3 regions of the Psychrobacillus sp. FSL K6-4046 genome follow, and region 2 is predicted to be linked to each of the others. Evidence: riboswitches for the same ligand, from Rfam matches in the RefSeq annotation. Region 2 holds a riboswitch; each other region holds the start of a gene.
The links. A riboswitch is a leader RNA that binds a small molecule or an ion and turns the genes downstream of it on or off. The one in region 2 is predicted to bind cobalamin.
Positions count from the first base shown of each region.

Region 1: another riboswitch for cobalamin. It lies ahead of MKY09_RS17670 (hypothetical protein); the one in region 2 lies ahead of MKY09_RS03015 (ABC transporter substrate-binding protein).
Region 3: another riboswitch for cobalamin. It lies ahead of MKY09_RS01195 (ribonucleoside-diphosphate reductase subunit alpha); the one in region 2 lies ahead of MKY09_RS03015 (ABC transporter substrate-binding protein).

Region 1 covers NZ_CP152020.1:3,590,335-3,600,740, forward strand. The annotation lists gene MKY09_RS17640 (GMC family oxidoreductase) at 1-986, opposite strand, end outside; gene MKY09_RS17645 (gluconate 2-dehydrogenase subunit 3 family protein) at 1,015-1,794, opposite strand; gene MKY09_RS17650 (hypothetical protein) at 1,872-2,129, opposite strand; gene tatA (twin-arginine translocase TatA/TatE family subunit) at 2,592-2,798, shown strand; gene MKY09_RS17660 (DUF1700 domain-containing protein) at 3,108-3,353, opposite strand; gene MKY09_RS17665 (ABC transporter substrate-binding protein) at 3,476-4,414, opposite strand; gene MKY09_RS17670 (hypothetical protein) at 4,418-4,957, opposite strand; cobalamin riboswitch at 5,127-5,316, opposite strand; gene MKY09_RS17675 (VanZ family protein) at 5,429-5,902, shown strand; gene MKY09_RS17680 (spore germination protein GerW family protein) at 5,944-6,336, opposite strand; gene MKY09_RS17685 (GNAT family N-acetyltransferase) at 6,349-6,855, opposite strand; gene MKY09_RS17690 (aminoglycoside adenylyltransferase domain-containing protein) at 6,858-7,655, opposite strand; gene MKY09_RS17695 (DegV family protein) at 7,798-8,646, shown strand; gene MKY09_RS17700 (GNAT family protein) at 8,668-9,417, opposite strand; gene thrS (threonine--tRNA ligase) at 9,595-10,406, opposite strand, start outside.
Region 2 covers NZ_CP152020.1:604,580-614,985, forward strand. The annotation lists gene MKY09_RS02975 (ABC transporter ATP-binding protein) at 1-269, opposite strand, end outside; gene MKY09_RS02980 (hypothetical protein) at 266-2,749, opposite strand; gene MKY09_RS02985 (hypothetical protein) at 2,947-3,264, opposite strand; gene MKY09_RS02990 (DUF2975 domain-containing protein) at 3,731-4,204, shown strand; gene MKY09_RS02995 (hypothetical protein) at 4,201-4,515, shown strand; gene MKY09_RS03000 (DUF2185 domain-containing protein) at 4,550-5,176, shown strand; gene MKY09_RS03005 (DUF1963 domain-containing protein) at 5,189-5,869, shown strand; gene MKY09_RS03010 (hypothetical protein) at 6,034-6,171, shown strand; cobalamin riboswitch at 6,549-6,691, shown strand; gene MKY09_RS03015 (ABC transporter substrate-binding protein) at 6,812-7,765, shown strand; gene MKY09_RS03020 (iron ABC transporter permease) at 7,758-8,753, shown strand; gene MKY09_RS03025 (heme ABC transporter ATP-binding protein) at 8,755-10,224, shown strand; gene cbiB (adenosylcobinamide-phosphate synthase CbiB) at 10,226-10,406, shown strand, end outside.
Region 3 covers NZ_CP152020.1:222,067-232,472, reverse strand. The annotation lists gene MKY09_RS01235 (efflux RND transporter permease subunit) at 1-1,073, opposite strand, end outside; gene MKY09_RS01230 (TetR/AcrR family transcriptional regulator) at 1,170-2,003, shown strand; gene MKY09_RS01225 (DUF4260 domain-containing protein) at 2,075-2,419, opposite strand; gene lepB (signal peptidase I) at 2,469-2,936, opposite strand; gene MKY09_RS01215 (hypothetical protein) at 3,161-3,601, opposite strand; gene MKY09_RS01210 (dihydrofolate reductase family protein) at 3,626-4,159, opposite strand; gene MKY09_RS01205 (ribonucleotide-diphosphate reductase subunit beta) at 4,363-5,394, opposite strand; gene MKY09_RS01200 (flavodoxin) at 5,336-5,809, opposite strand; gene MKY09_RS01195 (ribonucleoside-diphosphate reductase subunit alpha) at 5,809-8,028, opposite strand; cobalamin riboswitch at 8,192-8,371, opposite strand; gene MKY09_RS01190 (DUF2569 family protein) at 8,574-9,098, shown strand; gene MKY09_RS01185 (DUF2569 domain-containing protein) at 9,123-9,635, shown strand; gene nhaC (Na+/H+ antiporter NhaC) at 9,709-10,406, opposite strand, start outside.

The DNA of each region.
Region 1 (10,406 bases), 900 kb from region 2:
TAGTTTCTACCAATGACTCCTGTACCAGTAACTGGATCATATGGACGGCCAAGTTGAGAGTTTAATAAAAGTTTAATATTATTCATTTGATATGCTGATACTACAACTACATCTGCCTCTTGGATAAACTCTTCACCAGTACGTATATCTACGTATAATACGCCAGTAGCTTTTCCATTTGTGTGTAGAACTTTACGTACAACAGAATGAGTACGTACTTCGAAGTTACCAGTTTCTTTAGCCACAGGTAATACTGTAACTACTGGTGATGCTTTTGCTCCATATTCGCAACCAAAACGCTCACAAAAACCACAATATTGACAAGCGCCACGAGAAACGCCATCTGGATTAGTATAAGATTGCGATAGATTGTTAGAAGGCATATGGTATGGATGATATCCAAGCTCTTTCGCTGCATTTTTAAATAATTTTATAGCTGGTGTTTCCAGCATCGGCGGGTTAGGGTATTTAATTTGTGGAGAATCAGGTAGTGGATTCGCCTCACCACTAATACCTGTCATAGCGTCAAATTTATCAAAATATGGTTCTAACTCTTCGTATGTTATACCCCAGTCTTGAAGCATCATCCCTTTAGGGATTTTACCTTTTCCATAACGTTTAACAGTTTCTGAATAGATTTCGAAATCGTATGGTAGGAAGCGGTAAGTTTGACCGTTCCAATGCTCTCCTGAACCACCTGTTCCTTCTCCAATTAGGAAGCTACCCCATTCACGGTAAGGTAATGCTCGTTTTGTCATATCGTGACGGAATGTAATTGTTTCTTTAGAAAGATCCTGCATCATTTCTTTACGCTCTGCGTAACGTAGTTCATCGTGAGCCATAAAGTAATCCTCAGTTGAACGTTCTTTACCACGTTCGATACCTACTACTTTGTATCCTTTTTTTGTAAGTTCTGCTGCAATAATACCGCCTACCCAGCCTACCCCTACTAAAACTATATCTGTTTTTGGTAATTTAGTTGCCAAAGTTGTTCACCCTTTCTATTTGTGCTGATTAGTGTTGATGCTGAGAGTTTAAGCTCATAGGATCTATTTTCACGAATTCATCTTTTTCTAATACATTAGTATAACTTGATTGATGTCCAGGGAAATTCTTCATTTTCCAACCAGCCATATCTTTGTTACCGCCGTACATAGGGTCAGCATATACTCCTTCAATTGTTACTTTTCTAAGTAAAGAGAAGAAAAAGGAGGAACTAACGGCTCCATTTAATTTAACTTTATCAGCTTCAAAATCTTTTAAGATTTCGATTTGTTGTTCTTCTGTTAAATTAGCAAATTTAGGTTTATCATCGGATTTCTTTGCAGCCTCTGTATTTAAAGCTGCAATTCCAAGATTAAACACTTGCTGACGGTTCAAATGTGTTTGGTACCCTTGTTGTGGAACTGCTTCTGCAGGGAAGAAAGGACCGGTCATATATTCTTTTGAGTTTAGGCCAAAGCTTCCTGCGAGTTGGTGATCAATATAATATGCAACAAGTAATTCTTTCGCCCCGGGTCCTACCTCAGTTTTAGGAAAAATTTGCTCTGCTGCAGCTTCTATCGTGTCAAATTGTGCTTTGTCAAAATACATAAGTGCTTGGTTGAAGTTAACACTAGTAGTTGCTGAATGAACCCCAGTTTCATTAGTTTTAGATGTTGAGTCTTTCCCTAGTAAAGAACCGAGTGCTCCACCTAATACAACTCCACCAACTGTTAATCCAGAGTTTTTGATAAAAGTACGTCTAGATGAACGTTTATCTAAGTAAGTAGTCTTGTTTTCCTGTTCTGACATAATATGACCTCCAATGTAAATTAGTATAAATAGCTTATTGTTTATTTAGGTAAACAATGGCTTAAAAGATATTCTGATTAATGAAAAACTGCATTCCAGTTATAAACTAATGAGAATAGGATCGTATAAACCAATAAAAATGAGACAAAGTATATATATTTTTTTCCAGTCCAGCAAAGAACAATTATAGCTAGTCCGATACTTGAACCTATTAACGCGAACCAAGGAAACTCATTATTAAAGTAAAAGAGGCCAAGAGCTAAATCTGCTACTATAAATAAAGCAAAAATTACTTGATTCAACAGTTTTAATTCTTCTAAGTTATATTGCGTCACTTTTATTCTCCTTTAACATAGTACACACAACTATGAAAACGTAATTTTTATAAATACAAAACAACCGTTTTACAGTCTACTCCTTTTATTTCTTAAAAACTAGATATTTATTTCGATTATAAAAATATAATTTTATTCTGAAAAAACATTAAATTTTTATAATTAATGCAGAATAATAGAAAAACCTTTGTATTATGGGCATAAATTAATTAGTATTTCCTGGATAAATAAACGATAAGATTATATTTATATAATTAAATTTTTGCAGAAGGGATTAAGGTACTTTTATAACGAAGAGACTTTTCCAGTTCAAAACGCTTAGATTATTTTTAACACTAAATTATTTACAAATTTAAACGTAGGAGTATAATGTGTTATTGATACAAAACAACCAATTTTATGTATGATTAACTACTATTGAAAAAACACATGAGAATATACAGAAACAGTATAGGAGAGATTATAATGCCAAATATCGGAATACCAGGTTTAATCATTATATTAATTATTGCTTTAATCGTGTTCGGTCCGAAAAAATTACCTCAATTGGGTAGAGCAATTGGAGAGACGTTAAAAGAATTTAAAAGCTCAACTAAAGATATAGTAGACGATGTTGCAGAAGAATTTAAAATAGAAGACAAAGAAACAGTAACTAAAAAAAATATCTAATGCAAAAAGCCGCCAAATTCTAATAGGCGGCTTTTTGCATGTGTTAATATACATTCCTAGATATCAGTCTATAAGAATCTATACAAAAGCTTGTTGCTCTTTATTTCTTTAAATAACGAAGAAATAAAAGGGCCTCTTGGAGTTTGTGTGATGGGATAGGGGTTAGTGATATAGGCAACACACCAGAGATGAAAGTTTATACAGACGGGGATTTATCAGATTCAAACTGTAAAATTTGGATTCCCAATGAACCAGTTAAAACTTGTCAATGAAGTCATGCTACAAAGGGTAACTAGCCTTTGTAGCATTTTATATATATGCACTTTCATATGCCACTTCTGTTACGATCATTTCCTCTTCGGAGTAAGCCTTAAGTAGTTCCCTTGCTATATACGATGGTGCTCCTAATGATTCTATTATTGCTTGCTCGGATTTCCCCTCTCTTAACAAGTCACAAAAATATTTTTGGAAATCTCGAACAACCGCTTGGCGCTCCTTAGCATTTAAAATATATAGCTGTTTTTCTAATGTCTCAATATAAACGTTTGCTGTCACTTCTAACTCCTCCTCGGTACTATTCATTAAATAGTACTATACCATAACACTATTATCCATTGAAAGGTACCTGTTTTAAAATAAAAGAAGATGGCCTCCTCAAAACGAGACCATCCTTTACTTTATTTAAATAATTCTGGATAAACGGTTTTGGCTACTAGTTCCACAGCTTCACCAATTCGTGGACCAGGGCGAGACATTATGTCCGAATCTAATTGGAAGATGGCGTTGTTTTGTACAGCCTCTAGCTGGTTCCAGCCTGGACGAGCCTTAATCTCACCAATTGGATCTTCTACATAATTTACGGTAGTTAAGATAATCGGAGGATTTTTCTTAATGACATCTTCCTCAGATAATTTAATCCATCCCTCTTGGTCTCCAAAAATGTTCACAACAGAAGCATTATTCAAAACTTCTTGTTGAAACGTATTTTTACCAGTTGTAAAAATTTCAGGAGAGGGGCTTATCTCAAAATAAACTTGTTTCTGATTAGCTACACCCGATACTTTGTCCTCAACACTTTGAATAGTAGTTTTAATAGAGTTAACAAGGTTTATTCCTTTATCCTCAACTCCCATTACTGCGGCCAACTGTTCAATATCACCATAGACGTCTTCAAATGACAGTGCCGATTGAATGACAAAAACGTCTAAACCCGCATCTTCCAACACTTTAAGCTCTTCCTCAGAACCGGTGGTATACGCTATCACTACATCTGGGCTTATCTCTAAAATCCGTTCTGCATTAAAGCTCATAGAATCGGAAATTCTTTCAATTTCCAGTGCTTCTTCTGGATAGGTATCATACTCTGTAGCTCCCACTATTTTATCTCCCACGCCAAGGGCAAATAGAATTTCTGTGTTGCTTGGTTGTAGAGACACAACCGAGTCGGGAACTTCTTCAAATGTAATTTCGTTCCCCATATCGTCCGTTACAGTGTATTCCTTTACTTCTTGTACAGAATCTGTTTCAACAGCTGTATTCTTTTCAGCCTCTTGGCAGCCTACAAGTAAGATAGAAAGTATTAGTACCGCTAACCAATTTCTTAATTGTTTATTCATATGTTAATCCCCCAATTCTTTCTTTTTTCTCATGGGATATGATTTACTGACAAATTGAATCTCGTCAACTCCATGATACTTATTTACATATACCGCCATTGCAAACAATACATTTGCTAATAGCTGCGTGTAGTCAAATAAAATCTCAGGTACTTCTCTTTCTAAAGAGACTTTATGTAAAGCTCTGACCGACTTTTTTGCTTCACTTCGACATACGTGCAACTCACAAGCAGCCGTTGAACCTTGTGGAAGTACGAATATATCTACTCTTCCTTCTACTTCGCTTACGTAGGAATCGTACATATCGCTGAGGATTTGTAAATCTTCTTCATGGATCGCGAGCTTCCCTCTGACAGACCCATTTAAGTGGTATGCCATCGGGGCCAAATACATAAGGTCCTCATATACTCTTGGAATAACTTTTGTTAAAGAAGCAGCCAAGCCGATACGTGTCGTCAGTGAGTCCGTTCGAATCTCAAAGTCTACTGTAGAAGGCTTCTCTCTCATAAACGGATAACAAATATAACGCATGTCCTTTTTCACCTTTTCCCCTCCCTTCCTAGTAAATGTGAACATATGCAATACAATACTCGACCTCTTACAGCACAAAAAACGCCACCCCAAAAAGGGCGGCGCAATACTATTTATCGTTTTATAAATTCAATCGAAAAAATAGACACGTGCCGTACAACCCCTTAACTTCCGAAGAGTATTTATACGTTCAAGAAAAGGCTGGTCTCCTGGCTCATGCATCATTTTACTCTAAGAACCTTCCCATCGACGTTTGTCAACAGTGGTATTTTTCTTATTTCATCTGCATTTACAGTTGCGGAAACAGCTTCGGTTTTTCACCGAATTCCCAATTAAGCTGACAAGTCAGCACCTTTTCCCTGCAATAAATTATTCACTTATCGTAAGTGTACCATAGCGTATCATTTTGGGGTAGAAATGGTTATCTAGTGTTAAAACTTGTAATTAGTTTGTTTCTTGTTCAGTTTATGCTACTGTTTTTATATGAAAAAATATATCCCACTATTACTTTTAATTCTCTTTGTATTTATTGCTTCGGGTCAAACTTCCGAGCAGCAGTCTTTAGAGACTGTGCTTAAAAACTGGCTTCCCAACAAGCCATTGGAATCCTTTTTGTCTTTATTTCATATTCCATATTGGGGATTTTATGTCTCTGTCGAGGAACGTGGCTACTATGCATTTGTTGAATTTTTAATCAGAAAAGGAACGCACTTTTTTTATTTTGGTTTGATTGGATTAGCCATTTATATTGCTTTACCGAAAAAAAAGTACAGAAAGCTGTTGGCCATACTGATTACCTTTTTTCTAGGAGCAGCAGATGAATTCCATCAATCCTTTACGAGTGGACGATCTGCACTCTTTCAGGATGTTCTATTAGATACAAGTGGCGCAATTTTTGCCATGCTATTGCTAACGCTTGTTCAATGGTTAAAGAATAGAAAAAACGCTACCCACTAAATTTAAAAGGTAGCGTTTTTCTATTAAGCTATTTAAAGAACTTATTTTCGACTTTTCTTTAATAGGAAGGCAAGACCTAAGGTGATAATGGAGAACACAGTAAGTAATTGATTAATCGGAAGTATAGGCTTGAATTTTACATTTTCCTCGGTGATTTCATAAACTCCAACTGGTTTAATCGAAAATACACCACCTGCTCCTTCTCCTTGACCACTAGCATTTTGCTCGTCTGTAAATCCACCGCCTCCTCCTCCACCTACGAAGTAGTTCACTTTGGCTACTGGCAGAATCCGTTTATTGTCCATAATAATTGGGTCCCCGTATATTAAAGAAGCATCCTTTTCTCTAGAAAACTTTTCAAAAATAGAACGTATTGGTGTTTGTATCATAGGCAGCTTGGTATTATCCTTTTGTTTACTTGTCTTTTCCTCCATACTATCTCTCCTTTATTTTAATATAAGGGTCATATGATGTTCCTCGTAATAAACATCTCTTTCCTTTAAAGCCATTTCTTCTGTTCCAAATACTTTAAATCCTAGCTGCAGGTATAAATTTTTTGCAGACTCATTACTAGATACTACGGAGAGATTAATCTTTTCAATTTCATTAGTTTCTCTTGCCTGTTTAATCGCCTGCTCCATTAAGGACTTACCGGCACCTTTTCTTCTCCCGTGCGGACTAACATACATCGCAAATATATTTGCTCTATGCTTCATTTTTGAGCCACTCTCCTGTAAAAGAGTAACCATACCGATTAATTTATCTCCCTCAAATGCACCGAACGTATAATTCCCATTTACTTGAAAATTGCTTCTTACTCGTTCAATTGGATTTTCTCTTTGAATAGCTTCTTCATAACTAGTACCAAATGCTTCGGAGTTATTTTGCAGTGCCTCAAGCCTTAGCTGCCAATATGCCTCTGCATCATCACCTATTAATCTTCTAATTTCCATTTCTATACCTCCTGAAAATAGCGTGCATTGCAAAGTTCATGTGCGTACAATATTAAATCTCGACAAGCTTCTGCACGTGAGCTTTCTGTTGCAAATAGCGAAGGAGATTGCTCTAATGTACGAATTCTCATCCCTTCTTTTATTAAAGGATGCCAAACATTTGGCAGCATACTTAACCCTTTTCTCAGTGCTTCTTTTTTTGAAATGATCTGCTGATATTCGAGTGAATAAAGAATTCTGCAAATAGTAGCTGTAACAGCCTCCACCACTTCATCAGGCACTGAATCTGGTATTTCTTTTGTTTTCTCATACCAATATTGATTAATATTGTATTTTAACGTCTCTAAGACGTCCTCCCATTCAGTAGAGACTTTTAACTCTTGAATATCTGTTCCCTGCAATGTAATTCCATGCTCCTTTAACACCCACCAAGTCACATGATTAATGTCCCAATGCCCAACTCTAACAACGCCATCCGCACAAAAAGGATAAGGTTGCATTGTTTCGTTCCCCTTACTAAGGTCAGTTGCTTGGATATACATACCGTCCATCCGAGAACCTAATTCCTCTTTAGACAATTGAAAATGAAGATCCTTTATCATTTCTATCTCTTTCTCATTTACCTGTCGATTTAATAAAACGATAAAGTCTATATCACTCTTTTTCTCATCAAAAGCGTCTAAAGCAACGGAGCCATACAAATAGACTCCTTCTATTAAATTCATAGGCAAATGTGTATTTAATTGCTGTAGATATAGTTGCATTAAATTATGTAGAGAATACGGTAATAAATACTTCAACCTTTCACCTCCTCTAAATATGTTCAAAATATGTTCCAGTTCCCGAAATTTCGACAAAACATGACAAGTAACACTATTGATATGTATTCATCTGCGTTACATTATCGCTAACAAATTATTTTTATTAAGGAGATTATCAACTGTGAATAAAAAAGTTGCTTGGATCACTGATACTGCCGCTTTATTGGAACAATCATTTATTGAAAAACATAATATACATGTCTTACCGTTAAATATTGTTTTTGAAGAGGGTGCATTCAAAGAAACGATTGATATGACACATGATGAATTCTATGACAAATTAAGAACGGCTAAAGTTCATCCAAAGACCTCTCAGCCTCCAATTGGTGAAATGGTACAACTATATGAAGACCTAAAAGCAGAAGGATATGATTGTGCAGTTGCCGTCCATACATCAAGCGGTTTGTCTGGCACCTACCACAGCTCACAAACCGCTTCTAAAATGGCCAATTTCAAAGTATATTCCATTGACTCCAAAATAGGCTCTTATCCAATGGTCAAAATGCTAGAGGTTGGGAAAAGCTTGTTAGAAGAAGGCCGGGGCGTAGAGGAAGTTGTAGCTCATATAGAAAATATGACAAACAACTCTGAGTTATCCTTCATTCCATCTAGCTTGACTCAGCTTCATAAAAGTGGTCGTGTTTCCGGCACAGCAGCCTTTCTTAGCAATCTATTAAATATAAAAGTGGTTATTTCCTTTGATAATGGAAAAACCGTCCCGACAGAAAAAGTACGTGCTACTAAAAGAGCTAAAAACTATGTAATGGGACGCCTTCGAAAAGATATGAAAATAGCAGAAGTTCCAGAAGTTGCAGTAATCAACTGCAACAACAAAAAGGATGCTCAAACGTGGAGAGAAGAAATCCTGCAGGAATTCCCTAACCTTAAGGTTATTGTCATCCCATTAAGTGCCTGTGTAGGAGTTCATGCTGGAGAAGGGACCATTGGACTTAGCTGGGTTCGGTATTAATATAATTTATAAAGGGGTTTGCTATTTAGCAAACTCCTTTTTTAACAAAGAGCAAATGGAAGCATCACAAAACTGCCCTTTTTCAAACGCAGATTCTCTTAATGTACCCTCATATATAAATCCTGCCTTCTCCAAAGTTCTTTTCGATGCACTATTTTCTGGATCATAGAGGGCTTCTATTCTGTGAAGCTCCATCTTTTCAAAGCCATAGGACAGGATAGGCTGCAAAACCTCCGGCATTACTCCACTTCTCCAAAATTCTGGAGTAAGCTCAAACCCGATTTCAGCCTTATTGTGTTCCTTTTCCCAATTATGGTAGCCACAGCTCCCTATAATCTTATTGTCCCCCTTAGTAGCTATCCCCCAACGAAATCCTTCGTTTTTATGGTACTTTATTTGCCACTTTCTGATTATCTTTTTCGCTTCGCCAATATCCTTGAAGACGTCTAAATCATAATATTTCATAACCTCATCCTGAGAAAAATAATAGAATACCTCTTCTGCATCGGTCAGCTCTATCTGGCGTAGTACAAACCGTTTCGTTTCCATTCTAGGAAAATTTTTATTACGTTGATCATAGGCAAATAATACAAAGAATTGAGATATGGCAATTATCCCTGACAGGGTACTAATAAAAATGCTTATCCAAAAGTACATAGATATTCTTCCACTTCCTATAGGACCAACTTTCGGCTGGTACACGTCATAGACAGCATAAAAGTTAATCCCTAATAAAACTATTCCACCAAACAAGATAAACCATTTAACCATAGCGACACTCCCTATCGAGAGTTTATTCGAGATGGTGGCCATAAAATCCTTTTTTAATGGTGGTGAAGGATGTCTATTACAATTCGATGGCTCGGTTGACCGCATGGCACTCCATACCCTCACAAGTTCCAGCAAGTTTACGACAATCCGTCATCCTATCCACTTACCACAACAACTTTACTCTCTCAGGTGGTGTCCAATAAATGCTTCTATCCCCATATCACCAAGGCTTCCTACTCGATGCTTCCTAACGGAAACAACTTGACTCTCCATTTCCTGGTCACCGATGATCAGCATATACGGATGTTTTTGCATGGCTGCCTCTCGTATCTTTAATCCAATTTTTTCTACGCGGTCATCTACTTCTACCCGGTAGCCTTCTTGTTGTAGCCGCGACTTTACTTCCTCCGCATAAGCTAGATGAGCGTCTGTGATAGGCAATACCTTCACTTGAACCGGGGCTAGCCAAAGTGGAAAATTACCTTGAAAGTGTTCTAATAGAATCGCGATAAACCGTTCTATGGAGCCATAGATTGCTCGATGAATCATGATAGGACGACGAAGCTGGTTGTTTTCATCGACGTACTGGCAATTAAATTTTTCCGGCATTTGAAAATCAAGCTGAACTGTTCCACACTGCCAGCTACGTCCAAGTGAATCGAGTATATGAAAGTCAATTTTAGGACCATAAAAAGCTCCGTCTCCCTCGTTTATTTGATATTCAACCTGTTTACTCTTCAAAACCGATTCTAGCGCTTCTTCTGCTTGGTCCCATACTTCCACAGAGCCCATAAAATCCTCTGGACGAGTGGATAGCTCCACTTTATAGCTAAATCCAAATTTCCGATAGAATTCATCTACTAGATCTAACACCTTCGCAAGCTCACCTTCAATTTGCTCTTCTAGAACAAACAGATGGGCATCGTCTTGAGTAAATGCTCGAACACGCAATAGACCATTCAAAGATCCCGAAAGCTCATGACGGTGTA
Region 2 (10,406 bases):
AGCTGCATATATAAATAGTTATCGCTCGGTAAAAAGGTAATGTATTTATAAAAGTCAGGACTCTGATTAGAGATGTTTTTGACCTTCACCGTTCCATATTCAAACTCTTCAATTGCCAGAATGGATCGTAAAAGAGTGGATTTACCTGCTCCATTTGGGCCTACTAGACCGATAACGTCACCTTCATGAATCTCAAATGAAATATCGCGCAAAACAAGTTTTTTTCCATACTTTTTTCTGAGCTGGCGAACTTCTAATACTGACATCATGACACCCTCTTCCTTCTTGGTATGAAGCCTATTAGGAACAATGATAAACCACTAAGCAACAGAATCATCGATCCATTACGGAAATTGACGGCGGACGAGCTCGCTAATACCGATTTCCAGCCATCTACAATGTTCCATGTATCAAAATAAACAAATGGATTAAGATACATAAAGGAAGTAGTAATGTATTGATTTGCGAAGTAATAACCCAATACGGAAACTAATAATGTGATAACTAAAGAAACATAATAGTTTTTAATCCATCTCCCAATTAAACTAAATAAGCTATTCAGAAAGAAGATTTGGGCAACGATAAGAAATCCACTTTTAACGAGTAACACTAGTAAACTCTCAAAGTAAAAATAACTATTCTCGACAGGAGAAAAAAACGTGTTTTGGTTCGTGTTTTCAAGAGCATAGACTAAAATCGGATAGTCTGGTTCACCGAAGCCACCTATAATTGAACTGACAATAAATGTAATGCCCCCGCTAATTAGAATTGCCACATAAGCAATTAAGAGATTGTAAATCCATTTGCTTGCATAGATAGATTGGAAAGTAATCGGCTTGGTAGTCAAAAAATGAATGGATGATGTTGGTCGCTGTTCCACGGAAATACATGTCCATAGCAGAAGTATAAACACACATAAGACCACCAACATTATATTCCAATCTAAAAATTTATACATAGTGAACAAGCTACTATTTCCATATTTCGTGTTTCTTTCTTGAGATGATTTTAGTAAGGTGTAGTGTTCGTTACCTAAAGCATAACTAGGATCATTGAAATGAGAAATCCACTGATACCCGATCGGCCATGGTGTAATATTTTTCTTATCTAATATATGCTGTTGCTCCTCAGAAGCCATTACAGTAACATTCCACATGGTTGAATCTAATTCTCTATAGGATTGGTCGGGCTTCGTAATTTCATTATATTTTTGAGCGAAATCTTTCGAACCAATATTATATTTTAACTCATCCAATACGTTGTATTCGTTTTCAGCGTGTCTAATCATCATGGTGAATGGGTTTTCCTCGGGAAAGTCTGTCGTCCCGTCTCCTGAATCCTCCGAAATGCGATTCGCTTCAACTTCTCTATTAAAATCCTCTTCATGGACTTTCCACTGTACTTGTTCTTCAATAAGGAGGTTTTGTAAATCTTCCATAACATTCAAGTATATGGTTGGCAGCTTTTGATAGGTTTGATTGACGATAATAAATGTACTACCGATAATCCCAGTTAACAGAATAATGGTAAGCAACACATGACCTTTGCGCTTCTTTTTAATATGTTCAAATTGAAGTAACTGCATCCTCCCCTCGAGTTTCGGATAAAACCGCTTGCGAGCATAAGCAGGGAGGGGGGAGGTGAATACCACATTCTTCGATTTAAATACCGGAAAGCATGCTAGTAAACATAGAATGAGCAAGAGGAGCATTCCAGTTAAATACGTTACAAAACGATTGGTTGGTAGTAAATGCATCTCATAAGAAACAATTAGATGGATAGGATTAAACATATGAAATCCAAATAGAACAGAATAAATATAACCACACACGACCGTGACGGCAATGATTGCTAAAAGTACACTAAATGAAAGCCGCTGTTTAAACAAACATATTGCAATCGTCAGCATAAGTGCCACAAAAATTGCCCAACCAATTGGAAGGAAGAGTAGCCATTTCCATAATGGCACCATAACTGTTTCTGTACCAATAAGCATATCTATTGGATAGTGTATCGTCTCTAAATTTCCAGTTAAAAGAGGCGGCAATAAGGAAAAGAATCCTGCTAAAATCGTATATACAATGGCAAGCATTAAAAAAGGTATGAGGTACCCGTAATAGATTGCAGTATTTGAAAGTGAGTTAACTTTAAAGAACTCGAATGTTCGATTCTGTTCATCAGAAATAATTTTATAAATGAAGATGAGAAAAAATAGAAATGCAGTAAAGGGACTGAATAATAGCTGGAATAACTGCTTAGAAAATAGTGCTGTATTAAAAGGGGTCTCTTGTTCCGTAAAAGGTAGGCCTTGTTTCGATAATGCGGCTGCTTTTTGTTGCTCAACTTTTAAAACCTGAGGATTAATATAACTTATAAAGTCATAGCTTTCATACTCACTATATGCTTTTAAGTAGGCGAGGTTTTCGTTGGAAATATCTAAATCTCCTCGAGCCAGCTTAGTTGATATTTCTTTTAAATACACTTCTTGGAGGAGTAAACTGTCTAGTGCTAGTTGTTGTTCTTCAGGTAAGCCTAAATCCTTTTTTTTATTTAATAGGCTACCAATGATAAAATTAATGGTTTCCTTGCGATCATTAAATGTGTCTTGTAGCTCCTGTTGAGTTGTTCCAGATTCATTACTATTAATAGTCATCAAAGAAACGATAAATAGAATGATAATAAAAGGTACCAATAATATGTATTTACTTTTTAAGATTCCTTTCATAACGAAACTTATAACTTCTTTCATGAGTTCCTCCCTGAAAAACAGACGTAGATTGGCCCACTTCCTCTTTATGTATGATTATATGCTTGTATAATGGAGTATAATTTCTAGAAAAAGAAAACATCCCTTTAAATAGTGAAACTTACAGAGAACTGCAGAGTTAAACAACTACGTAAAGGGATGATTTCTAACAAAGCCTTTATTTTAACTACTCTATCTTCCTATTTTTCAAGTTCAAGTGATAATGGTGCATGGGGACCTGTTCTAATATATCCTGAGAAAAATGAGTAGTTTCCAGAGCCGTCTGCAAAACCTCTATTATAAATATACCCAGAATACGTTTTACCATTTCTAGTTTCAGTTACCCACATAGATTGATCTCTAGTAAAACGAACCGTTCTTGAAACAAAAATTTGTTCTGAAGCTACATCAACTTTTGTTTCTTTACTTTCAGTGGCTCGTACATTTTCTGCTTGGGCTGTGAATCCAAAACTTAAAGCAATTACAAAACTTAACAATAATATTTTAAATTTCTTCATAAAGTATATTCCTCCGTATCAAATTTTATTTTTTTAGAAAACAAAATACTTAGGAAGAAAATCGGCCGATTATTCTTACAATTCAATCTTTTCACATTATAATAACCTTGTCCAGCTCTTTTTGTTACACACTTTCTTAGAGGAAATGCCTATTTTTAGTATGTTTTCAAGAGTAACTTGTGTAAGTAATTATAAATATTTTTTGAAATTTTCAAATGTGAGATCAGTCCACATTGCCTTTTAAAAGACGAAATTAGTTTAAAATCTTTAATTCTATAATGTAGACAAAGTGCTAAATGCAGCAAATGGATCTCTTACAGGAATAAAGACATTTAAAAACTTTCAGAATTTTATTCTGGTTCCTTTATAATCCTAGAGTATTAATATATTTTATTTACAATAGTATTTATTCTAAAACAATCAAATATGTAATATTATGTAGACAATGAATGAGTGAGGTGCTTTTATGGAAAAAGCTATTATTTTATTTTTAAAGTTGGCCGTCATTTTAATGGGAATCCCGGTTCTCGCGTTATGTATCTTTTTAGTGCCTGAAATAGCAGGCTTTGCAGCGGAACTATATCCTGACCATTCTTATCTAAAATATCTAGTTTATATCGATTTGTATGCAACAGCTATTCCTTTTTACTTTGCTCTATACCAAGCACTAAAGCTTTTAAATTATATAGGTCATCATAATACCTTCTCTGAACCTTCAGTAAGAGCCTTGGAGAAGATAAAATACTGTGGATTAGCTATTAGCTCTTTATACGTTTTAGGTATGCCAATATTCTTTCTTATGGCAGATAAGGATGATGCGCCTGGAATCATAGGCATCGGACTAGGCATGATTTTTGCTTCTCTTGGAATTGCAGCCTTCGCATCTGTTCTACAAAGACTTCTACAAGAAGCAATTGCACGATTGGAACATAACAAATGAAAAGTAGAGGCTTAATTATTGGAATGACTATAATAATTATAGCTGTTCTTGCTTTTTTCCTTTTTAGTAGAGCTGATTATCATGGTAAGATAGGGGACTTAACCGAAAGTAAATTTATATTATATCCTCTTGAAATTAACCCTGAATACGAGCATTTTACTCCTAAAGTCCATTTCACAGATAACACTGAAATAGTTGGGAAAATAAAGACTTCTAAGAGTCTAATAGAAGGTCAAGAAGTGAAAGTCTGGACTGAGGAAATCGAAGGGAAGATAGTTGCCAAAAAAATTAAAGTGATGAAAGACTCATAAAAATTATGTCGAAACAGTTCAAGGGGTAAATATAATGTCATGGTACTTAGAGAGTGTTTATAAGAGAAATAAAGAAGCGCCCTATACTTTTTATATTCCTAGCCAGGAAGTAATTGATATTTTAAGAATAGGAGATCGGGTCAAATTAATTTTCGAATGCGAGACTAGAGGAGACGGGTATGCAGGTGAAAGAATGTGGGTGAAAATTACCCATAGGGATATGGAAAACTTTAAGGGAGTTCTTTCAAACGACCCAATCAATATAAGCGAATTAAAAATTGGACAAGAAATTTCATTTCGTGCAGATCATATATGTGACACTGAGTATAATGATCCAAAATCTTCTAAATGGGATTATTACTTTGATACGAAAATAATTGTAAGCAACGATGTTTTAGAGAGAGATGAATTTAATTTTATGTTAAAAGATGATCCAAAAGATGCTCAAGATTCTGGTTGGTCTGTTTTAACTGGTTACGAAGATGATAGATTTTTAAGTAATTCTGATAATTTCCAGTATATATCCATAGGTGTAATTTTAAATATAGATGACTCTGTTCTATCTTTTATTGATGAGCCACCTCTATGTGCATACGAAAAAAACGACCGTGGTATCTTTTATAAAATAGAAGATTACGATTGGAAGTCTTACTTAGCTTAGGAGGGGATTTATATGAACATTGCTCAATTAAAAGAAGTACTATTTAAGCAAGCTACCATTTTTGAGACGGGTGGTTATCGACCAACGGAAGAATTAGGAGAGAGCTGGATTGGAAAGGTCTTGTGGGGAAAAGAAGAAAATATCCCTTCACAGTTTGAGCCTTTATGCACCATTTTTTTAAACGATCTCCCTTACGTACCGGAGGAATTAAAAAATATTCAACTAATCACCATTTATATGGACTTTAATGTATATGATCATTTAAATGATGATAACCTAGCGCCTTTTTTTATGATCAATTGCTATACAAACCTCAATGGATTACTAAAAATAAACAACCAATCTGTGAGGATGAGGTCTTTTCCGTTAATTCCAAAGCTGGTTAATAACGACACTCCTGCCTGGGATTCTGAGGATATAGAAACGGAAGTCCAAGATGAGATTTTACATCTTGAATTGGATGAGGATATTGAATATTACGATGATATCGTGGAGGATATCTATCCTATGCATAAGATCGGTGGATACCCCTCTTATACACAGAGTGGAGTTTCATATGGTGAAGAATATCCATTTGTCTTACAAATAAGCTCTGATGCGAAAGCACAATTCAACATAGTAGACAGTGGTAGCTTCTATTTTTTCTATAATCAAGACAAACAAGAGTGGATTGTGTACTGTGATTTTTATTAATAGCAGGTAAAAAAAGTAGTAATGGATTAAAGCTCATTTCAGTAAAAGTTTTTTTATATTATTATTTATCTCAAAATGTTTTGATTCAATTATTCCCTTTGTTTTTAGATATATTAAGAAGATGGAGCGAATTTCAGTTGCACACAACTAAGAGAGGGTGTTCTTTGACTGGATGGAAAGAAGAAAATAAACCAAATATCCTGAAAACGGCACGAGAACAATCAAAAGCAACGAAAAAAATACTAAAAGAAGTAAGAGAAACGATTGATAAAAAAAATGATGAAAACAAGAAATCGCGATGAAAAACTACTATATTAAGCTTTTTTAAGGTTAAAGTTGTCGTGTTTTATATATTATAAAGAAGTCTTTACCAATCAACCATGAACCTTTTCTAATTATTGATTGAAGTGGCAGGAGGCGACTCCAGCGGGAGGAAGGAGACAGATAAGACATCACAACCACGCGCGTTAGCGATGGGTGAGGGCTTATCGCTCCCCTCGCGGAAAGCGTCCGCCAGAGCGGAAATCAATTCTACTTTCCACATTTAAAAGCATATAAACTTCAATATTCTTTATTAATCGTTCGTATTGTTGAAATGTATAAAATGTATGCTTTTTCAAATACCGACTTCAACTCGACAACATCTAAATATAAGGTATAATAAATGCAAGAAACAATAGAATAACATTTGCTTAAAGGTGCTCTAGTTATCGGTTACTAGAGTTAAAAGGGAAGCTGGTTAAAGTCCAGCGCGGTCCCGCCACTGTAAGTGATGCATATGCATCATAAGCCAGAAAACCTGCCTTTACGTACACACCCATTACCTACGCGGATAGGTCTGGTGTAGGTCCGCTTTCGGTTTTTCGTGGCTGATTTATACCTATCTATCTCTCATCCTAGGATGGGGGATTTTTTGTTGTCTATATTTAGGAGGAATAAAGGATGAAGAAACTGTGGTTAATTATTGGAATGACCTTGCTGATTTTAGGTGGTTGTAATGAGCAAGAGACACTTCCAACAGAAAAAGAAAGTAGCCAGGAAATTGGTAACTCAGAAACGGCATTCCCACTTACACTGACGGATGCAGTAGGACAAGAAATTACGCTAGAGGAAGCTCCGAAATCAATCGTATCCATGATTCCAAGTAACACGGAGATTCTATTTGCTTTGGGACTAAATGAGGAAATTATCGGTGTTAATGATTACGAAAGCTATCCAAAGGAAGCGTTAGATAAAGAAAAAATTGGCGGGATGGAATTTAACATTGAAAAAATTATCTCTTTAAGTCCGGATATTGTATTCGCTCATGAATCCATTGTTTCAATGGCAGAGGCAGGATTACAGCAGCTTCGAGATGCTGGTGTAAAGGTATTTGTGGTACAGGATGCAAAGGATTTTAACTTAACCTATACAACTATTGAACAAATTGGCCGAGCAACGGGGAAATATGAGGAAGCACAAGCCGTTATAGAGGATATGAAGGCAAAGGTTGACGAAATTCAAGAAAAAGTTGCAAAAGTAGAGACAAAGAAAACAGTATTCGTAGAAACTTCCGATGTACCAGAAATCTATACTCCTGGTAATGGGACATTTATGCAAGAAATTTTAACGATGGTCAATGCAGAAAACATTATGGCTGATCAAGATGGCTGGTTTCAAGTTAACCCAGAGGAAATAGTAAGCCGTAACCCAGATGTAATGTTAATCACCTATGACTACGTGGAAGGAATTGTAGAAAAGGTGAAGCAGCGTGATGGCTTTGACACAGTGACTGCCATTCAAAACGATGAGGTGGTACAAGTGGATGAGGATGCAACGAGTCGTCCAGGTCCACGTTTAGTAGAAGGCCTAGAGGAAGTGGCTAAGGCTATTTATCCGGAGGCATTTAGTGAGTAAATCAATGATCGGTTATACCTTGTCACTGGCTACGTTAATCGTAGCCATTTGGCTAGGTGTGTCGGTCGGATCTGTAAAGGTACCGATCAGTACTTTATGGGATACGGGTACAGATGCGATTGCAACAAATATCGTCTGGAAGATTCGCATGCCGCGAGTTATACTCGCAGGATTAGTCGGAGCATCCCTGGCAATAGCGGGAGCAGCTTTTCAAAGTCTGCTTAAAAATCCGCTAGCCGATCCTTATACATTGGGAGTGTCGTCCGGAGCATCGGTTGGTGCAGTGACTACACTCTTTTTTGGAATATCAGTACCTTTTTTAGGAATGTTCACCTTGCCTGTTTTCAGTATGTTAGGAGCTCTTGCAACGATGCTCACCGTAATCACCTTCGCGAAGCTTGTTGATCGAGCGATGAAAATGGAAACGATTATTTTAACAGGTATTATCTTTAGCTCGTTTCTCGGCTCTGTTATTTCCTTAATGATTGCATTAACAGGGGAAGAGCTAAGGCAAATAATTGGTTGGCTCCTTGGAAGCGTCTCTATGCGTGGCTGGAGCTATGTTCAAATGGCATTACCTTTTATAATAATTGGTTCACTTTTATTATGGTTAAACCGTAGGGAGCTAAATGCAATGCTGTTTGGAGAAGAACGAGCACAGCATTTAGGTGTGGAAGTGAAGAAACGTAAAATGATGATACTAATAGGTGGGTCTATGCTTACTGGGACGGCTGTAGCTGTATCCGGTACGATTGGATTCGTGGGGTTGGTTGTTCCTCATATGACGAGGCTGCTATTTGGCTCCGATAACAGGCATGTACTTCCCTTAAGCTTCATAAACGGAGCTTCGTTATTAATCATTTGTGATCTTGTGTCACGTACCATTATATCTCCAACAGAGCTTCCAATAGGTGTCATCACTGCCTTTATTGGCGCACCAGTATTTGCATTTATCTTCTTCCGACAACGTAAAAAAGGAGCTGCATAGCATGCTAGAGATCAAAAACATTTCTGGTGGTTACAATCAAAAACTAGTCGTGCATGACGTATCCTTCCAGGTATCTAAAGGAGAGATGCTAGGAATATTAGGTCCAAATGGCAGCGGGAAATCTACCCTTTTAAAATTGATGAGTGGCATACTTACCCCTGCATCAGGAGAAGTAATGATTGAAGGTAAGCAACTAAAATCCTATTCCTCAAAGGAGCTTGCGAAAAGGCTGGCCGTTTTGCCGCAGCTGCACAATCAAGCTTTTTCACATACCGTTCGAGATACGGTTTCACTCGGTCGTTACCCTCACCAGTCGGGCTGGTTTTCAACATGGTCGCAAGAGGACGAGGTAGCGACACAGGAAGCAATGAGGCTAACTGCTATCGACAAATATGAAAAGCATTTACTAGAGCTTCTATCAGGAGGAGAACAGCAGCGGGTGTTTGTAGCACAGGCATTGGCTCAGCAGGCTCCCATATTGCTGTTAGATGAGCCGACCAATCACTTGGATATTGCTCATCAAAAACAACTTCTAGATACGATTAAGACACAAGCAATTGAGAATGGTATTACGGTTATAAGCATTTTTCATGATATTAACCTTGCATCGCTTTACTGTGACAGGCTTTTATTGATGGACCAAGGGAGGATTAAAGTAATTGGAGAACCGCATGAGGTAGTAAAAAAGAGTTTAGTGGAAACGGTTTATGAAGCCAGAGTTAGCACTAGTCCTCATCCAGAACGTCCTAAACCACAAATAACCATTTTGCCAGACGTAAAGGAAAAACAAGACGATAAACCAATTACAGTGTCCAATTTTCAAGTAACGGATGATTATGTTCTCTTCCGAGCAGAAAATCAATTAAAGACGTGGTCATCTGCAGTCATTAATGCAGGAAGTGGCTGGTATAGAAACTTTGTCAATCGAAGAGTGGATGCGAGCTACCATTGTGATAACGTTCAGGAGGAAATGATAGAATACCTTGCTACCGAAGGATTATCAGAGGCAGATACGGTAGGTATGATGACAGCGGTCAAAACTACGGACGCTATCATAAAAGAGTACAAAACACCTCTTGGTAATCTAGTCGTAATGGTAACTGCGGGGGTTGGAAATGCAGTGGATGTCTCTAGAGCGCATGAGGTTGAAATGTTTCCTTCTGTAGGTACGATCAATACATGGATTGTTATTAATGGTGAGCTAGCAGAGGAGGCATTTATTCAATCAGTTATCACTGCAACGGAGGCTAAAACGAAAGCGATGGCTCATGAACAAGTGAGGGATTCAAGAACTGGTACACTTGCGACCGGTACCTCGACAGATAGCGTCCTAATTGCTGCTACACAAAAAGGCACTCCTATTGAATACGCAGGTCCTATAACAGAGATCGGTAAAAAGATTGGGCAAGGTGTATTTGAATGTACAGTGGAGGCTATTCAGATATACAAAAAGGCAAAGGGATGGGTGTAAGATGGCATCTCATATGATAGCAATAGCAATTGGTCTTCTGCTAGATCGATTAATAGGAGATCCTCCTAATTGGCCTCATCCAGTCCGTTGGATCGGTACGCTTATTTCATGGCTAACCAAGCAATTAAACAAAGGTAGTAAGAGGAAGCTTAAAGGGCTGATCCTAGTCCTAGTTATAGTGG
Region 3 (10,406 bases), 380 kb from region 2:
TTAAAATCACGTAAGAACAATAGAATAATCAACACGGCGATTAATCCACCAAACAATGCTTTTTCAACCATTGTGAATACTGAATCTTCAATAGGAGCACCTTGGTCTAAGGAAACGTCAATCACTAAACCATCAATGTTCTTTTCTTCTTCTGCGATTAAATCTTTCACTGCATTTACTACTGTTACAGTGTTAGCATCTGGATTTTTTACAATTTGGATTGCAATTGCATCTTTCCCATTTGTACGGGAAACCGATTCTACTTTACCAACTACTTCTATAGAAGCAATATCTCCAAGTTTCACAAAAGGAGATGGGTTTGTAGCGGAAGGTGTAACAGGGATAAGCATTTCTTTCAGTTCGTCGGCTGTCATGAACTTACCGTCAACCGCTACTGCCTGCTCGCCTTCTTCAAATTCAAACAATCCTAAGGATACTGCCATATCACTTGCTTGGATCATTTGTTTTACTGTATCTTGAGTTACATCTAGTTCGGCCATTTTTGCTTCGTCATATGTAAGCTCTACTTCTTCAATATGCTGGCCAGTTATAGTAGCAGACCCAACACCATCTATTTTTTCAATTTTCGGTAGTAAAATTTCTTCTACTGTCGATGTTAGCTCTACGATATCTTCTTCTGTGCTACTTACGCTTAGGGCTGCTACCGGCATCATATTCATGCTTATTGCCGTAATAGTTGGCTCCATTGCTCCTTCAGGTAAGGAGATCGTATCCAATGCAGACTCCAATGCGCGTTTTGCTTCATCCATGTCTGTGCCATATTCGTACTCTACTTGAATATTAGACATATTCGAATAGGAATTGGAATATACCGATTTAACATCCTCTAGTCCTTCTAACGCTTTCTCAAAAGGCATCGAGATATCTTCCATAACTTTTTCAGGAGTCGCACCTGGATAAACATCCATCACCATTAAGAATGGGATCGAAATATCTGGAATGGTCTCCATCTTCATTCTTGTACCTGAATAAATACCGGAAACAGTAATGATAATAGTCAATAACCATACCGCTAACTTATTTTTTAGTACAAAATTCACTAAACCTTTCACACTTGCACCTACCCTCATTTGACTTATCAAACTCATTTATTTATAATAATGACTAATTGGTCATTTGTCAACAATAACCATTGGGAGCGATAAGATATGGTAAAGAAACAATTAATAATGGATAAAGCATTAGAACTTTTTGCAAAGCAAGGTTTTGAGGCTACATCAGTCCAACAAATCACTGACCATTGCGGCATTTCTAAAGGTGCTTTCTACCTTTCCTATAAATCCAAAGATGAGCTCATCACTTCTTTGGTAGATTGCTTTATGAAGCAGATTATTTCAGAAATTGACTACTCGGTCAAAGAATGTTCACATTCTGACGATATGCTATATACCTTTTTCTACACTGCCAACAAGGCATTTCAAGAAAACTCTACTTTTGCTAAAATCTTCTTCAAGGAACAGACACATACGGTAAACGATGATTTATTAAAAAAACTAACTTATTATGACAATCTATTAAATGAAATTATTCTTTATATGGTAGACAAGTTAGATTTAACTTATGAAGAAACAAAATATGACTTACTTATTTGCATAAAAGGCTTTATGAAAATATATATCGACCTCTATCTATTCTTTGAATTACCAATTGATATAGACACGCTAACTAAGTCACTTGTAGAAAAGACGAAAGTATTAGCAAAACATTCAACGATTCCTTTAATCTCAACAGATAGTGCTCAAATTATGCAAAAGGTTATAAAGGAAAACACCGATAAAGATATGCAAATACTTGAGTTAATCAATCAGATTCTACTAGAAATAGAAGAGCCAATCGAAAAGGAAACGCTTCAAATTTTAAAAAATCACCTCCTAACCGAAACTCCGAGTCTCGCACTTATAAAAGGTCTTTTAGAGAATATTAAAAACCACCCTCAATGCAAGTGGGTTTCCTACTTGATTAGAGAACAGTATAAGCTTTAAAAAAAGCGTCTGACCAGTTGTGTAACTGATTAGACGCTTTTTATATGACTATAAAAAATCTCACTTTAATTTTAAAGCCTTTGCATATGAGTTTCTTTAAAAGATTCTTGGTACTTTAATCCAAAGCCAAAAAGTCTATCCATAAAAATATGGGCTACCCAAATAATAGAAATTATAAGCAAATAATCTTTTAAAAAGTAGAAGTAACCTAATGTTAAAAGTATAGGAAAAATAAAACTGTGACCAACATTATAAATGGTTGCACCAATTTTATTATTAATTGTATAACCGATCATCGTAATATCAGGAACGAATAATAGTAAAAAAAACAACCAGATTGGAAAGTCCAGCTGCATATAAATAAAAAAGGAAATCCCGAAAGCTAATCCGTTTTCGAGGCGAATTATATGATTGATCTTCACTTCAACACCCTTTCTAGACAGATTTCATTGAGTTTTACCCAAGCTATTTAATCTCTACCACTTTCCCCAAAATATCTTCTTTCGCTATTGGACCGACCGATCTGCTATCCTTACTTGTTAAAGGAACTAGGCTATCTCCAATTACAAAATACTCGTCATTCTTTAATTGAATACCATCTATAGGGATTTCTCCTTCCCATACGTCTGTATAGCTATATTCACTTTCTAATGGTTTGCTATCTATATAAATGGTACCATCTTGAATTTGGATTAATTCATTAGGCAAGCCTATTACTCTTTTAAAATGCTCATTTTCTTCGAGATTAAAAAGCACGATATCGTCACGATTAATTTCATTTTCTTTATAGTAACCCTTATCAACTAATACCTTTTGCTCGTCTTTTATAGTAGGCGACATAGATATTCCATCAAATTCATAAACGGTTTCTTTTGCACCTACACATCCAACTAAAAATGAAATGCAAAATACCATTAACATTATCTTCTTCATCCTCTTCCCACCTCATATACCTATTATTAACAGTTTATCTTTATAATTTTATCATAAAAATTCTTCGCTACCTGCTTTTGAGGGAGACAGAAATTAGACTGTTACTACTATTCCAAGGTGTTTATCTATCGTTTCAGTAGAATTTCTCTTTCACTCAACGACATTTATCACCCGTTCTCTACGATTAATCAAGGATAGTACAAGCATCAAGGGATTGGACAACGTTAATCCCAACAATTAAAAATAACCTCTCCATTAGTATTCGGACGCCAGTGCTTTACATTTTTTAATTCAACCTCTGATAAATCATGGGCGTTAGGATTAAACTGCTCATTTAAAAAACCTGCTTCTAAAACTGTATAATATGGACTCAGCTCAGTGAACAAATTATCATACTCTATAAATTGTAGCTGGAGTTCATTTTCATATAATACAATGGCCGCATATGGAAAATATTGATGCAGTAGAATCGACACCACTTTTTTATCTACCTCAATGTCCATACGAAAATAATTCAATGGGTAGCTAGGTGAAAAAAAACCAATTATTTTACCATTAATCTTTCTAGCAATTTCGTATCCTAACTTTTTAAATAGGTTTCCATCCATCTCATTCATTTCAATCATACTATTTGCTAAGCCTGTAATATTCATGGGGAGTCGCATTTCATTCACACCTTATACATGCATTTACTTTTTAACTTCATAATGTAGTTCTACAAACTGGTTGAAGGTTCTAGTTCCTTTCAATATAAGGTCTAACTGATAATCTCCTTTATTGAATAACGGAATTCCTTTTCCGATGATAGTTGGCGCTACTGTTAAAATAATTTCATCTACTAGCTTTTCTTTTAAAAATGATTGTAATAATTCGCCTCCGCCTACAAGCCATATATTACTTCCTTCTTGACTCTTCAGTTCGTTGGTTAAACCCACGACGTTTTTATTAGTAAATTTAACATCTTCGGTATCTTCCATAGTGGATCTTGTAAATACGTAACATTCTTTATTTTTATATGGGAATTCTCCTGATTCATGTTTTACTATCCAGTCATATGTTTTTTTACCCATTAAAACGGTATCTACCGTCTCATAAAACTCTGATATTCCATTATCACCCTCGCCCTCTACATTAAATAGCCAATCTAAAGAATCATCTTCCGTAGCTATATATCCGTCTAAGCTAGCCGCAATATATAATACTAAATCTCGTTTATTGTTCATCTTATCCCCCCTAAAATTAATTGACTTCATTACTTTCTATCATAACAATATTAATCCTTTAATATTCAACTGACTTAGGTGCATTGGATCCTTCCTATTTTAATGTATATAATAAAATACCATGAACACTTGGTCCATGGTATTTACCTAAGATTTTAAGCTAATAACTTACATTACTCTAACAGGTTTGTATTTCTTCTATATTATAGATCATCAAAACCGTTGTCGATTGCATTCACCTTTACATACTGTCGAGACTTTTGTTCGAAGAAATCTGTTTTAGTGCCGTCTATGTTGTCTGCGTATGCTCGAATCCATTTCATTGGATTTTCTACATACTCAGGATAAATCTCGTTTAGCCCAATTAGTCGTAGCATTTTATTGGCGCGGTATTTAATATAACCTTGCATATCTTCTATATCGATTCCATCGATATCATGTAGTACATAATTGGACCATTCTATTTCTAGTTGGACAGATTCTTTAAATTGCTCATAGACCCACCCTATAAATTCATCGTTATTTAGCTCTGGATTTTCAGCTAGCGTTGCTCTGAATAACTCTGATATAAACCGGCCATGCTCTAGCTCATCTCGGTTGATGTAGCTAATCATCGTAGAAGTACCTACCATTTTGTTATGACGAGCAAGATTATAAAAGAAGGCAAAGCCAGAATAGAAAAATAGCCCTTCCAATAATGTTGTATAAGTAAGCGTCTTTAATATGTTTTCCGTCGTTGGGTTCTCTACAAATTCATTGTAGTACTTGGCAATGTTTTGATTGCGCTTAATTAGCACTTCATCGGTTCTGCCAAAATCAAATGCCTTGTTTTGCTTATCCAGCGATACAATGGATGATAAAACATAGGAATAGCTTTCATTATGTACGGCTTCTTGCTGTGCAATGACCGCCATAATGGATTGTACCGATGGGTCTGTTGCATATAGGGAAAGCAATAAAGCTGTACGTGTTTGAGGTGCATCTAATGTCGCTAGCAGGCCAATGATTTTTAAGTACGCATCCTGCTCCGAATCACTCAAGCTACCAAATTGCTTTATGTCATTAGACATATTAACTTCATCTGCTTGCCAGTAATTTCCGAGTAGACGCTTATACATCTTATGCCAATGTGGATACGCAATATCATTCCAATTCAGTATACCGCTTGATTGCCCATTAAATATTCCTGTTGATTTGTTTGGATTTCTTGGTTCTAATGTTTTTGCCTTTTGCATGATTTAAAACTCCCTCTAGCCATTTAGTGACAATTTTCTCTTGACTTCCTCTTGGTGACTGTTCAATTTTTAAGCCTTGGAATGGACTGTTACAATAGCAAACTAATTTGTCCACCGCCCCGCAAAATAGCTCGTCTCCTCCAAATTGGGTATCCCCAGATCCGAATATATAACTGTTTTCTGGTCGATATCCTATTTCTCTTAAAAATTCCTTCATTTCATCTGGAATACTTCCCTGATCCCAAGTAAAAGTCCCTAGAAATACTAGGTCATATAGTTGTAAATCTGGTAGGACTCCGATACCAATACAATATATCTCTACCTGATACTCGGAATTCTCCAGCTGATTTTGTAAAAGCTCTGCTATTTCTTCCGTATTTCCGCTATAGCTCAAATAACATATAATTGCCTTCATCAGCTCGAACAGGACTCACATTCGATAAGTTCTATCGAGGTGGAACGTACGTAATAAGTCGTTTTTAGCCCACTTTTCCAAGCTTCTAAATGTAACGAAAGTAATTCCTTTGCCTTTATCGTGTTTTGTACATATAAATTTAAGGAGACCCCCTGGTCAATATGTCGCTGGCGTGCAGCGTTTTGCTTCACCGTCCAATGCTGATCAATGAAATAAGCAGACTTATAAAACCACGTAGTCTCTGAATTTAAATCTGGAACTGTAACAGGAATTTTATAATCCTTCTTCTCCTCTGCGTAAGTCTTTTGAAAAATTGGGTCAATACTAGCGGTACTTCCCGCCAAAATTGACGTAGATGAATTAGGAGCAACTGCCATTAAATAGCCATTTCGAAGGCCTACTTCTGCGACCTTCCTGCGAAGCTTATTCCATTCGTCTCCTTCATACTGACGCTTTTCAAAATAAGCACCCGTTTGCCATTCCGAACCTTCGAATAAAGGATAAGCACCCTTTTCCTTAGCAAGACTTGCGGATGCCTGAATAGTTAAAAAGGCAATTTTTTCATATAGTTTATCCGCAAGTTTAACCGCTTCCTCTGACTCCCAACGAATCTGCTTAAGTGCGAGTAAATGATGCCATCCGAATGTTCCAAGGCCAATACCTCGATACCTTGCATTTGTGCGCTCTGCCTGTGGTACAGGTATCATATTTAAATCGATGACATTATCTAGCATGCGTACTTGAATATTTATCAGTCTTTCTAATACATTTGCTGGTACTGCCTTCCCCAAGTTAATAGAGGATAAGTTACAAACAACAAAGTCCCCAGGTTTTCTACGAGTGACAATGACATCATCCTCTAACTGAATCGATTCAAACGTTGTTGCGCTCTGATTTTGAAAAATTTCTGTACAGAGGTTACTACTATAGACCATTCCCTCATGCTTATTTGGGTTGCTACGATTTACTTCATCTCGGTAAAACATATATGGTACCCCTGTCTCTAACTGAGAACGCATAATTCTTTTCATCAAGTCGATTGCTTGTACAGTTTCTCGCGATAGGCGTTGGTCATTCACACATTCCTCGTATTTTTCCCGGAATGATCCTTCTCCTCTTTTTTCATCATAGAAATCCTCCAAAGAATAACCCATTACCTGACGGACCTCATGCGGATCAAATAAATGCCATTCCTCCCTTGCATCTACCTTCTCCATAAATAAATCCGGCAAGCATATACCTGTGAAAATATCATGCGCTCGAAGGCGATCATCTCCATTGTTTAGGCGTAGATCTAAAAACGTAAAAATGTCCTTATGCCAAGCATCCAAATAAACAGCTACGGCCCCTTGTCGTTGTCCAAGCTGATCGACGCTGACTGCCGTATTATTCAACTGTTTAATCCAAGGGAGAACTCCACTAGATGCTCCCACGAATCCTCGTATAGAAGAGCCACGGCTACGCACCTTCCCCATGTATACACCGATACCCCCTCCAAATTTAGATAGAGTGGCTACGTCTGTATTACTGTCGTAAATACCTTGCAGACTATCATCTACCGTGTCAATAAAGCAGCTAGAGAGCTGTCCATGTGGCTTTCCAGCATTAGATAAAGTTGGAGTTGCAACCGTCATATATAAATTGCTCATTGCCCAATAAGCTTCTTTTATTTTTTCAAGACGGTTTTCTTTTTCGTCCTTCATAAGTGTCATAGCTATAACAAGCCAGCGCTCTTGTGGCAGCTCTACAATATCCTTATTAAAATCCTTCGCTACATAGCGATCTAAAAGGGTTTTTAAGGCTATGTAGGTAAATAGGGAATCTCTTTTGGCGACAAGGAGATTTCCTAGCTGCTCTAACTCCTCATTCGAATAGCTTTCCATAATAGAGGGATTATATATTCCCTTTTTAGAAAGGATCCGTACGTTCTCTGCAAATTTTGTATAGACGGCATCAGCAGTGGTACCTCTCCGTTCTGCTTGCTGCGAATATACTTCTGCTAAATAAATACGTGCTGCCACAAATGTCCAAAATGGCTCCTGTTCATCTAAAAAGCTCAATGCCTCTAGTGACATAGCCTTAGACCATGTCGATATCATACCTTCTGAATGTTTTTGTAGCCACTTGTGATGTGACTTAACTAAGGGTGCTAACTTTTCTTCCCCAAATTCTACTATTAATTGCTGTAATACCTGCTGTTTTTCTGTATTCGTAATTATTGCCAATTTAAATTCCTCCCTATTTTTTATATACAAAAAAGCGATGCCTCTAGCCTCTTAGGCTGAGTCATCGCTCATGATTTTAAAGTAGGAAACAACAAGACATATCGTTCGTTTTAAGATAGAGTCTCTCGCCCCCACCTCTCAACCCCCGAAGAAAGTGTTGCTTCATCGACAAAAAGGCAGGTCTACTGGCTCGTGCATCTTCCTCCCATTGGCCTTCCCACGAAACTTCGCAGTGGCATAATCAACAGTTGTCCGCACTTACAGTTGCGGGGACAGCTTCGGTCTTAAACCGAATTCCCTTTTAAACCATAATGGTACCTTTTCATCGTTTATATACTATATATTGTGTTTTGTTTACTTATATACCCTAACATATTGTGTTTAAACTTGTACATAGGTAAAAAGACTTTGTGTTAGGTCTTACATCTCATTTTCAGAATAACCCAATTATAAAATTGCGAATCCAATATTTTCTGTATATTATAATTATAGCGACCTATAAAATTGGTAAAATATCTTAAAATTAGGAGGTTATAAATATGATTACAAGCAATTCCACTAGGTTGACATCTAAGGACTTATTACCACACGGACCTGTTGGTATAGGGGGCTGGCTAATACTTCCACTTATCGGGCTAATTACCTCACCGTTTGTTATTATTGCCTATCTCATGATAGATGTTTTCCCTTTTTTGACGGCTGAAGGTTGGGAGAGTATAGCTAGTAAGAGTGGAGAATATTATCATCCTTTATTTGGACCATTTGTAATAACAGACCTCATCATTTGTATTGCTCAAATATCTACAGTAATAGTATTACTCATACTTTTCTTTAAAAAGAAAACGTTTTTCCCTAAGGTAATGATTACCTGCCTTACCATCATGCTAATAATAGATATTCTCATTGGCTATATAAATTTGCAAATCATAGAGAATGTGTTTGGATCTGATCCTTTAACATCCCAATACTATATGTTTAATGTAATACGGGCTATGATAAGTACCTCGATTTGGATTACTTATTTTAGTAAATCCAAGAGAGTAAAGAATACATTTGTAAAGTAAACATACGATAGGAGGTAGTTCTCAATGACTGTTACTAATGTATCTGTCCAACCACATAATGGACCCTCAGGAATCAATGGTTGGCTCATTCTGCCCTTGATTGGTCTGCTATATGCACCGTTTCACTATTTACTTAGATTTTTCAGCCACATAATAACCTACCTTACGAATAACATTTGGGTGACGATGATTGAATTAGATGTATCTAAAGGACAGCAAATCTTCATAAGTGTAACCATAGTAGTCTACTCCCTTATTTTACTTTTAACAATAGTCATCTCAACAATCCTTATTTTTCACTTTTTCAAGAAAAAAAGGTCATTACCAAAGCATATGATCCTTTATTATATTGCCACTGCTGCGTGTAAATTTGTTTTCGGCTTTGCATTTGTTTACATATCAAATCTATTATATGGAGTGAATCATGAGGAACGGTTTGAATTCGCTGCAGTGTCTATGATGTCATTTATTTTGACATTTATATGGGCGAATTATTTCAATGAATCTCAAAGAGTTCATAATACATTTATTCATTAAAAAACAAGTCAGCCCGTAACTACAGTAAATCCCCATTACTAAATAAAAGTAGTAATGGGGATTTACTGTAAAACTATTTTTCTTCGATATAAGTCAATGTTTTTCCAGTAAACCCAAATAATATAGTCAGGATCGGGCTAAGCAAGCAGAAAAATGCAAATGGTAGGTACTCGAGTGTTGTAACAGCTAATACATTCGTAATGAAAATCCCACATACACTCCATGGTACAAGGGGGTTTACAACCGTACCAGCATCTTCCATTACGCGTGCTAAGTTTTTATTGGCCAAGCCAACTTTTTTAAATTGTGCTTGGAATGCTTCTCCAGTCAATAAAATCGATAAGTACTGCTCTCCGATAAGTGTATTAACCCCAATTGCGGTAAATGCAGTTGCTGCAACAACAGAACTCACCTTCCTTAGCGAGCTTTCCACTTTCATCAGTAAGCTTTGCACGATCCCCAGCGTAAACAAAAGCCCACCCATACTTAGCGCAAGTAGAACAAGCCCAATCGTAAACATCATGCTATTAATGCCTCCCCTAGAAAGTAAGGAGTCAATCGCTTCCATACCCGTGCTAGAAGTAAAACCGTAAAATAGTATATTTAATACTTCCCCAAAACTAAAAGAGTGATGGAAATAGGAAATAAGTATAGCAACAACTGATGTGAAAGCCAGAGATAATATAGCAGGCACTTTCTTAATGGAAAGTATAACGAGTAAAACAAGAGGAATCAGTGTATACCAATGAATCATCCCTGTTTGGAGTAGTC